4 regions of the Streptomyces sp. NPDC037083 genome follow, and region 2 is predicted to be linked to each of the others. Evidence: riboswitches for the same ligand, from Rfam matches in the RefSeq annotation. Region 2 holds a riboswitch; each other region holds the start of a gene.

Region 1 (2,188 bases), on a different contig from region 2:
TGGGGTGCAGCAGTCGCTCGGCCAGTTCGCCGAAGGCGAGGCCGAAGCCTGCCCACATCGTGACCTGCATGGCGAGCGAGGAAAGGCGGAACCGCCACAGCAGCGTGGCCGGGAAGTCCCCCGGAACCTCGTTGACGGCGGGCAGGAAGGCGTAGGCCAGCCCGACCACCAGCACGAAACCGAGGACGGCGACGACGGTGGCGTACCAGTTGCCGAGCCGCGGCGCGAGCCGCTTGCCGACGATGACCGCGGCGACCGCGAGGAGCACGCCGAGCACCATCATGAGGAAGTACAGGGTGGTCCGCTTGGCGATGGTGTCGTGGTCGCCGACCGCGGGCGGGTTGGCCGGGTACTTCAGGAAGGGCACGACGTACACGGTGAGCAACCCGGCCCCCGACAGCAGCAGCGCCGTGGCCCGGGGGGTGAAGCGTCCGACGCGGCCGAGGGCGAAGCAGTAGGCGAGGGCGGCGATCCCGCCGAAGGCCACCCCGTAGACCAGGACGCCGGTGGCGAGGCCGGCGGTGGACTGCAGCCCGCGGGAGACGAGTTCGACCTCGTGCTCGTGCGCGGCCGCGTGGGACTCCTCGAAGCCGATGGCGCCGTCGACGTACGGCTCGCCGAGGAAGTAGGCGACGAACAGGGCGAGCACGCCGGCCCCGAGGCCGGCGAGCATGCCCCGAACGAGCAGGTTTCTTACCGTTGCTGAGTTCATGGGTGTGCGGCGCCCCTGATCAGTGGCAGGGGAAGCCGAGGAGGTGACGGGCGTCGTGCACCCATTCGTGGACGCCCTCGCCGGAGACGACGGAGGTGGCGCCCTGCTCGGCGCCGACGAAGTAGAGCAGGACCAGCATCAGGACGCCGAAGAAGACCGCCCAGGGGGCGATTGCCTTCAGCGGCAGCTTGGCGGGTACGACGGGGGTGGTGACGGTCGGCTGGGCGACATGCTGCGCCATGGCAGGGCCTCCTCTGGGAGTTCGCGTCCCATCTCGGTGGTGCACAGGACGACGGTCCCGGGTCTGACTCGCGATGCGCCCCGTCAGTGAGAAGCGCATCGATCACAGTGGCGCGACCGTGCCGGATTTCCACCGGCTTCCGTGATCCCGTCGTCGATATCAGAGCGACGGTACCGTGTGTCGCGCCCATGGCCAATACCGCACCACCTGCCGTGATGCCGCTCTCCGCCGCGACGTGGCCCGGATCACCGCGGTTTCCCCCTGTCCGCCCGATCCTCGCCGGCCGCGGTCGGGAGCGGCGGGCGCCGGGCGCGCAACGGGAATTCCGGTCCCGTAGCCGGGTCGGGGTCGGGCAACGGGCTCCGGACCGAGTGACGGTTTCCGGCCACATGACGAGTTTCCGGTCAAGTTGCGGGCGCCGTCCGGCCCGAGGCGCTCCCAGGGGGCGGACGAAGCGTCATGCCGACTGCTGTGGAAGCGGTCGGGGAGCGGTGGCGTCCGCGTGACGCCGCGCCGCCCACAGTCCCGCCGCGAGGGCCGCGGCGGCCAGCCCCAGGACGCCCACCGCATGCGCGAGACCGCCGACTGCCGAGGCCACGGCCAGGAGTACCAGCGGGCAGACGAACTCGCCGCCGAAGAAGGCCGCCGTCCACAGTCCGGTGCCCCGGCCGCGGTCCTCGAACGCCAGCCGGGACATGGCGCTGGTGAGGAGCGCGGGCAGCAGCAGCCCCGTGCCCAGGCAGTTGAGCACCGCTCCGACGATCAGGAGCGGTGCGTCGGACGCGAGGGACATCACCGCGAAACCGACCGCGCAGAGCGCGAGGACGGCGGGCAGCATCGGGTCCGGGGAGCGCTTGAGCCGGGCGAAGGCGACCGCGCCGCCGACGGTGGCGGCGCTCGCGGCCGCGGTGGCCAGGCCGATCACACCGGAGTTCGTCACGCCGAGGTCGTCCAGCAGGTACGCCATCTCCACGGGGACGGTGTAGAAGACCATCGCCCCGAAGAAGGTGAGCGCGCAGATGCCGGCCATCTGCCGCCACGGGAACGACCCACGGGCCTGCGCCTCGCCCCGCGGCTGGGCCTGAGCCCGGACCTCGGCGGACGCCGTGCGCGCCGCGGGCCTCGGCAGCGGGTTCGGCAGGACGACGGCCATCAGCGGGGCGAGCACCAGGCTCACCGTGTAGACCCAGAAGGGCACACGCCAGCCGGCCGCCCCGGCCGCACCGCCGACCACG
Region 2 (2,188 bases):
CACGGCATCAACGCCCTGTTCGCCAACAACCAGGCTCGGCTTCCTCGGTACCGCCGACTACGGCAACGCCTCCGGCACCGGCCTGATCACCTACACCGACGGCACCAGCCGGCGCTGCACCCTGTCCTTCTCCGACTGGTGGAGCAACAGTGCGGCCGACGGCAGCGAGATCGTCGCCACCACCGACTACCTCAACAGCGGCGGCGGCAAGGTCCAGCAGAGGGTCAGCGTGTACGCCGCCACCGTGCCGCTCCAGGCAGGCAAGACCGTGGCCTACCTGACCCTGCCGAACGTGGGCCCCGACGCGGTGTCGGGCCAGGTTGCCATGCACATCTTCGCCACAGCGGTCGGCTGACCGCCCATCGCGGGCGGGCGCCGCGTCCTGCGGTCCCGCCGGCCGGTCCCCGCGGATCGAGCAGAGCACCGGCACGTTCGTCCCGCACCCGTGACCGATCGCATGAACCGACCGATCGCATGAACCGACCGTGCGACGCGCTTGATAGCCTCATCGGGCCAGTCGAGCCACATCCGAGGCCAGGGAATCCGGTGCGAACCCGGAACTGACGCGCAGCGGTGAGGGGGACGGGCGGGGCACGGAACGCCACTGGGAGACCGGGAAGGCGCCCCGTCCGGACGAACCCGAGTCCGAAGACCTGCTGGTGCCTCCGCGTCCCGCGCGGGGGGACGTCCGTAGGCCAGGCTCCGCGTACGAGCCCCGACCCCCGAGGCATGCCCGTGCTCCGTACCCCCGCGCTCCTCCTCGCGTCCGTCCTGCTGCTCACCGCCTGCGGCGGCTCCGGGAGCGGCTCCGAGAGCCCTGGGAAGTCCGCCGCTGCGGGCTACCCGGTGACCATCGACAACTGCGGCCACAAGGTCACCCTGGAGTCGGCCCCGAAGCGGGCCGTCTCCCTGAACCAGGGGACCACGGAGATCCTGCTCTCCCTCGGTCTCGGCGACCGCATGGCCGGCACGGCGACCTGGACCGACCCGGTGATGAAGGGGCTGGAGAAGGCCAACGCGTCCGTGCCGCGGCTCGCGGACGACGCGCCCTCCTTCGAGAGGGTCCTGGACGCCGAACCCGACTTCGTCACCGCGTCGTTCGTCTCCACCCTCGGCAAGGGCGGCGTCGCCACCCGCGCGCAGTTCGAGAAGCTGGGCGTGCCCACCTATGTTTCGCCCTCCGACTGCTCGGCGGGCAAGGACAACGACAGCGGGGGCGACGGATCGCGCAGCACACCGCTCACGCTGGACGTCATGTACGACGAAATCCGTGACCTGGCACGGGCGTTCGGCGTCGAGGAGCGCGGCGAGGAACTCGTCGCCGCGTCGCGGCAGAGGGTGCGCAGGGCCACCGCCGGACTGCACGCCTCCGACGTCTCCCTGATGTACTGGTTCGCCAACTCCCAGTCGCCCTACCTGGCCGGCTGCTGCGGCGCGCCGGGCGCCGTCACCCGCGCGGTCGGCGCGAGGAACGCCTTCGCCGACACCCATGACGAGTGGCCCCAGATCAGCTGGGAGACGGTCGCCGACCGCGACCCGGACGTCATCGTGATCGGCGACCTGACCCGCAGGCAGCAGACCGCGGAGACCGCGCAGGCCAAGATCCGCTTCCTGGAGACCAACCCCGCCACCCGTCACCTGACCGCGGTGAGGAAGAAGCGGTACGTCCTGCTCAGCGGGCAGGCGATGAACCCGTCCATCCGTACGGTCGAAGGGATCGAGAAGGTCGCCGCCGGGCTGCGGGACTTCGGGCTCGCCAAGTGAGCACCCGCCTGCTGCTGCTGACCGGCGGCGGACTGCTCGCGCTGCTCGCATCGGTCGCGGTCGCCGTGACGATCGGCCCCGCCGACATCTCCACGGCGGATGTGTGGGCGTCCGTCGCGGCACATCTGGGCCTCGGACAGGGCGCCTTGGCGCCGCTGCGCGACGGCATCGTGTGGGACCTGCGCATGCCCCGGACCCTGCTCGCCGCCGTGTGCGGGGCCGGGCTCGCCGTGTGCGGGGCCGTCATGCAGTCGCTGCTGCGCAACCCGTTGGCCGACCCGTTCGTGCTCGGGGTGTCCTCCGGCGCGTCCACGGGTGCCGTCGCCGTGGTCGTGCTGGGGGTGGGCGGGGGAGCCGTCTCCCTGTCGGCGGGCGCCTTCCTCGGAGCGCTGCTGTCCTTCGCGCTGGTGCTGCTGCTCAGCCA
Region 3 (2,188 bases), on a different contig from region 2:
GCCTCCAGCGCGGCCATCTGGAAGATCTCCCGGCGCGAGGTCGTCGACGCCTCGAACGTCAACGAGACCGCGGAGCCGGCGGGCGTCGTCACGACGGCGATCGCGGCCGTCACCCCGCCTCCGGCGGGCCAGATCGCCGACGACCTGACGGCCACCATCCCCTCCCCGGCCCCCGAGCCCGTGGCGGCCCCCGCCGCCCCGCCGGCCGCGACCGTCTGAGCCGGCGCGTCCGGTCCGAAGGAAGAGAAGCATCATGAAGATCGACTGGGCAGCCCTGGGCTCCGTGTTCGGCGTCAGCCTCGTGGTCACCGTGGGCCTCGTGGCCCTGTTCACCCTCGGCGTCATGGGCCTGTCGCGGCAGGAGCGCGCGACGGCGGAGGGCGGCTCGGCCACCCTCGCGGTGACGGGCGCGTACGCGTGCTTCGCGGCCTGTGCGGCGGCGGTGGCGTACGGGATCTCGCTGATCGTGGCCTGACGCGTCGGCCGTGACCTGACGCGCCATCGGACACCCAGGGGGTGCGGGACGGATCGCCGTCCCGCACCCCCTGTCCGTGTGACCCCGCCGATCGCCCGCGTGTGGGGTTCTGCACACTCTCCTCCTGCAGGTCAACAGCAAGTTGACGACCCTTCCGGGCCCGTGGTGGACTGCCCGAGCCATGTACGGCGGCAGAAGAGGAAGCCGGTGCGAATCCGGCGCGGTCCCGCCACTGTCACCGGGGTAGTAACCCCCGGGAGCCAGGAACTCTCGCCGCGGTCTCGTCGAACCAGGGCGTGGACACCCTGAGTGAGGACACATAGCCATGCTCGGCTGCCCGTCTCGCGTCGCCATCAGGTCGCTGCCCGCCCTCACGGCCGGCTGAGCCGATGGGTGCCGATCGCGTCCACGCGTACGGCGCCGCCGCCGGCCTCCTCGGCGACCTGCTCCTCGGCGATCCCCGCCGGGGACACCCGGTCGCCGCGTTCGGGCGGGCTGCGGGCGCCGTCGAGCGGCTGCTGTGGCGGGACCACCGGGGGTGGGGCGCCCTGCACGCCGTCGTCTGCGCGGGCGGCGCCGTCGCCCTGGGAGCCGTCGCCTCGCGGGCCGTGCGCGACCGTCCCGCCGCCTCCGTCGCCCTCACCGCAGCCGCCACCTGGGCGGTCGTCGGGGGCACTTCCCTCGTCCGCGAGGCCCGGCGCATCGGCCGGGCCCTGGAGGCGGGGGACGTCGAGGCCGCCCGGGAACGGCTGCCGCATCTGTGCGGGCGCGACCCGCAGGCCCTGGACGCCGACGGGATCGCCCGGGCCGTCGTGGAATCCGTCGCCGAGAACACCTCCGACGCCGTCGTCGGCGCCCTGGTGTGGGGCGCCGTGGGCGGGGTGCCGGGGCTGCTCGGGTTCCGGGCCGTCAACACCCTCGACGCGATGGTCGGACACCGGTCGCCGCGCCATCTGCGCTACGGGTGGGCCTCGGCCCGGCTCGACGACGTCGCCGGGTGGCCGGGGGCACGGCTGACCGCCGTGCTCGCCGCCGTCGCCGGAGACGATCCGCGGGGCGCGGTACGAGCCTGGCGCGCCGACGCCGGCAAGCATCCCAGCCCCAACGCGGGCCCCGTGGAAGCGTCCTTCGCGGGCGCCCTCGGGGTGCGGCTGGGCGGGACCCTGTCCTACGGCGGCCGGGTGGAGCACCGGCCCGTGCTCAACGGGGCGGCGGGGCGGCCCGTCGTCGCGCGGGACATCGAACGCGCCGCGCGGCTGTCCCGCCACGTCGGCCTGCTCGCGCTCGGCGTCACCGTCGCCGCGCGCTTCGTCGCGAAGAACGCGCGCGACACGCTGGGCGCGCGGAAGGGGCGTACGTCATGAGCGGGGGTCTCCTCGTCGCCGGCACCACCTCCGACGCCGGCAAGAGCGTCGTCACGGCCGGGATCTGCCGGTGGCTGGTGCGGCAGGGGGTGAAGGTCGCGCCGTTCAAGGCGCAGAACATGTCGCTGAACTCGTTCGTGACGCGGGAGGGCGCCGAGATCGGGCGGGCGCAGGCCATGCAGGCGCAGGCCTGCCGCATCGAGCCGACGGCGCTGATGAACCCGGTGCTGCTCAAGCCCGGCGGCGAGCAGAGCAGTCAGGTGGTGCTGCTGGGCAAGCCGGTGGGCGAGCTGAGCGCCCGCGGGTACCACGGGGGGCGGCAGCAGAAGCTCCTCGGGACCGTTCTCGA
Region 4 (2,188 bases), on a different contig from region 2:
CGCGTCGATCGTGCGGCGGACCCGGCGGACCCGCCCCGAACGCTGGTATGCCTACATGGCCGAGAAGCTGGCGGCGGCCGGCGCCCCCGAGTCCCACATCGCACCGCTGCGCACGGCGCGCCGCCGCACTCTGCCGGGGCTGTCCCCGGCCCTCCCCGACCGCGAGATCGTCCCCGGCGAGCTCCTCGATCTGCCCGGCCGCCGGCTGCGCGCGATCTGGACCCCGGGCCACACCCCCGGCCATGTCTGCCTCCACCTGGAGGAGGACCACCCGGCCGGACTCCCGGGTCACGGCCGTCTGTTCTCCGGCGACCACGTGCTCCCCGGGATCACCCCGCACATCGGCCTCTACGAGGACCCCGACGACCTGACGGTCACCGACCCGCTCGGCGACTACCTCGACTCCCTCGAACGCGTGGGCCGCCTCGCCCCCGCCGAGATCCTCCCGGCACACCAGCACGCCTTCACCGACGCACCGTCCCGGGTACGGGAGTTGCTCTCCCACCACGAGGAGCGCCTCACACAGCTCCTCGCCCTCCTCGCCTCCCCGCTCACCCCCTGGCAGCTCGCCGAGCGCATGGAGTGGAACCGGCCCTGGGCGGAGATCCCCTACGGGTCGAGGAACATCGCCGTCTCGGAGGCGGAGGCGCATCTGCGGCGGCTGGTGAAGCTGGGGCGGGCGGAGGCGGTCACGGGGAGCGATCCGGTGACGTACGCGGCGGTGTGAACGCGGGAGCCCGGCCTCCGCCCTACGGGCGCGTCCACGAGCCCGGGCAGGGCTCCGGCCCCGCCCGCCGGGCACCCCTCGGGCGCCTTCCTACCTGCCGGTAGAGTGGCCGCGTCGTCATCACACCCGTACAGGGGGAAGCCGGTGCAAATCCGGCGCTGACCCGCAACCGTGACAGCCGGATCGCCCGGTACGGGACCGTGACCGGCTCATGTGCGTCGGCAGGTCCGCCGCCGCACGGCACCGTCGAGGCATACGGAGCCGAGCCGCCGGGGTCGCCCCGTGCTGCCCGGCTCCCCCACAGGGAGAGGCACCCGCCGATCATGAACGTACGCCGCAGCGCCGCGGCCCTGGCCGCCGCCACCGTCGTGCTGGGCGCCGCCGTCCCCGCCGTCGCCGCCACCCCGTCCCCCACCCCGTCGGTGGCGATACCCGACGGGCTGTACGGCACGACCGACCCGACGTACGACGGTGTCTGGCGCCAGTCGCTGGCCCTGCTCGCGCAGCACACGGCGGGTGTCACCCCGGCCGACTCGGCCGTGGCCTGGCTGGCCGGGCAGCAGTGCGCGAACGGCGCCTTCGCCGCCTTCCGCGCCGACACCGCCAAGCCGTGCGACGCGAAGCTGATGGTGGACACCAACAGCACGGCGGCTGCGGTGCAGGCGCTCGCCGCGCTCGGCGGCCACCGGGCCGAGGCGCAGAAGGCGCTCGGCTGGCTGAAGTCCGTCCAGAACGCCGACGGCGGCTGGGGCTACTCCCCCGGCGGGCCCAGCGACGCGAACTCGACGTCCGTCGTGGCGGGGGCGATGACTGCGGCCGGACAGCGGCCCGCGGAGGTGAAGAAGGCCGGGAAGTCGCCGTACGACGCCCTGGTGAAGCTCTCCATCCCCTGCGACCGGGCCGGCGGCGGCGCGTTCGCCTACCAGCCGGACAAGAAGGGCGGCCTCGCGGCCAACGCGGACGCGACGGCGGCGGGCGTGCTCGGCGCCCTCGGCAAGGGGTTCGTGACGACGGCCGGGAAGACGCCGCAGGACGGCCCCGTCTGCGGCGGTTCGCCCGACCCGCTCACCCCGGACCAGCTCGCCCGCAACGGCTCGGCCTACCTCGCCGGCACGATCGGGAAGAAGGGCCATCTGGAGTCGGCCCTGCCCGGCGCAGAGAACCAGCCCGACTACGGCAACACCGCCGACGCGGTCGTCGCCCTCGCCGCCCACGGGTGGACCGCGCAGGCGAAGAAGCCTCTCGCCTGGCTGGAGCAGAACGCCGCGGGCTGGGCGCGGCAGAGCGGTCCCGCCGCCTACGCCCAGTTGGTCTTCGCGGCTCACGCCATGGGCGCCGACCCCCGCCACTTCGGCGGCGCCGACCTGGTCGCACAGCTCAACGCGACGGGACCGGCCCCGCAGGCCACGGACAAGGCCGCGGAGCGGACGGCCGCGTCCGACGGCAAGGACGACTCGGAGT

What was found. A riboswitch is a leader RNA that binds a small molecule or an ion and turns the genes downstream of it on or off. The one in region 2 is predicted to bind cobalamin.
Region 1: it holds a riboswitch for cobalamin, as region 2 does, so the genes downstream of both, ACZ7DE_RS12880 (CbtB domain-containing protein) here and ACZ7DE_RS08855 (ABC transporter substrate-binding protein) in region 2, are expected to answer to the same signal.
Region 3: it holds a riboswitch for cobalamin, as region 2 does, so the genes downstream of both, ACZ7DE_RS20015 (cobalamin biosynthesis protein) here and ACZ7DE_RS08855 (ABC transporter substrate-binding protein) in region 2, are expected to answer to the same signal.
Region 4: it holds a riboswitch for cobalamin, as region 2 does, so the genes downstream of both, ACZ7DE_RS05700 (prenyltransferase/squalene oxidase repeat-containing protein) here and ACZ7DE_RS08855 (ABC transporter substrate-binding protein) in region 2, are expected to answer to the same signal.

The regions. Positions count from the first base shown of each region.
Region 1 covers NZ_JBVJSQ010000004.1:173,608-175,795, reverse strand. The annotation lists gene ACZ7DE_RS12885 (CbtA family protein) at 1-712, opposite strand, end outside; gene ACZ7DE_RS12880 (CbtB domain-containing protein) at 732-953, opposite strand; cobalamin riboswitch at 990-1,147, opposite strand; gene ACZ7DE_RS12875 (MFS transporter) at 1,411-2,188, opposite strand, start outside.
Region 2 covers NZ_JBVJSQ010000003.1:49,664-51,851, forward strand. The annotation lists gene ACZ7DE_RS08850 (hypothetical protein) at 230-355, shown strand; cobalamin riboswitch at 498-675, shown strand; gene ACZ7DE_RS08855 (ABC transporter substrate-binding protein) at 730-1,764, shown strand; gene ACZ7DE_RS08860 (FecCD family ABC transporter permease) at 1,761-2,188, shown strand, end outside.
Region 3 covers NZ_JBVJSQ010000007.1:59,348-61,535, forward strand. The annotation lists gene ACZ7DE_RS20005 (inorganic phosphate transporter) at 1-219, shown strand, start outside; gene ACZ7DE_RS20010 (hypothetical protein) at 254-475, shown strand; cobalamin riboswitch at 624-765, shown strand; gene ACZ7DE_RS20015 (cobalamin biosynthesis protein) at 865-1,839, shown strand; gene ACZ7DE_RS20020 (cobyric acid synthase) at 1,836-2,188, shown strand, end outside.
Region 4 covers NZ_JBVJSQ010000002.1:197,519-199,706, forward strand. The annotation lists gene ACZ7DE_RS05695 (MBL fold metallo-hydrolase) at 1-727, shown strand, start outside; adenosylcobalamin-variant (AdoCbl-variant) riboswitch at 853-924, shown strand; gene ACZ7DE_RS05700 (prenyltransferase/squalene oxidase repeat-containing protein) at 1,051-2,188, shown strand, end outside.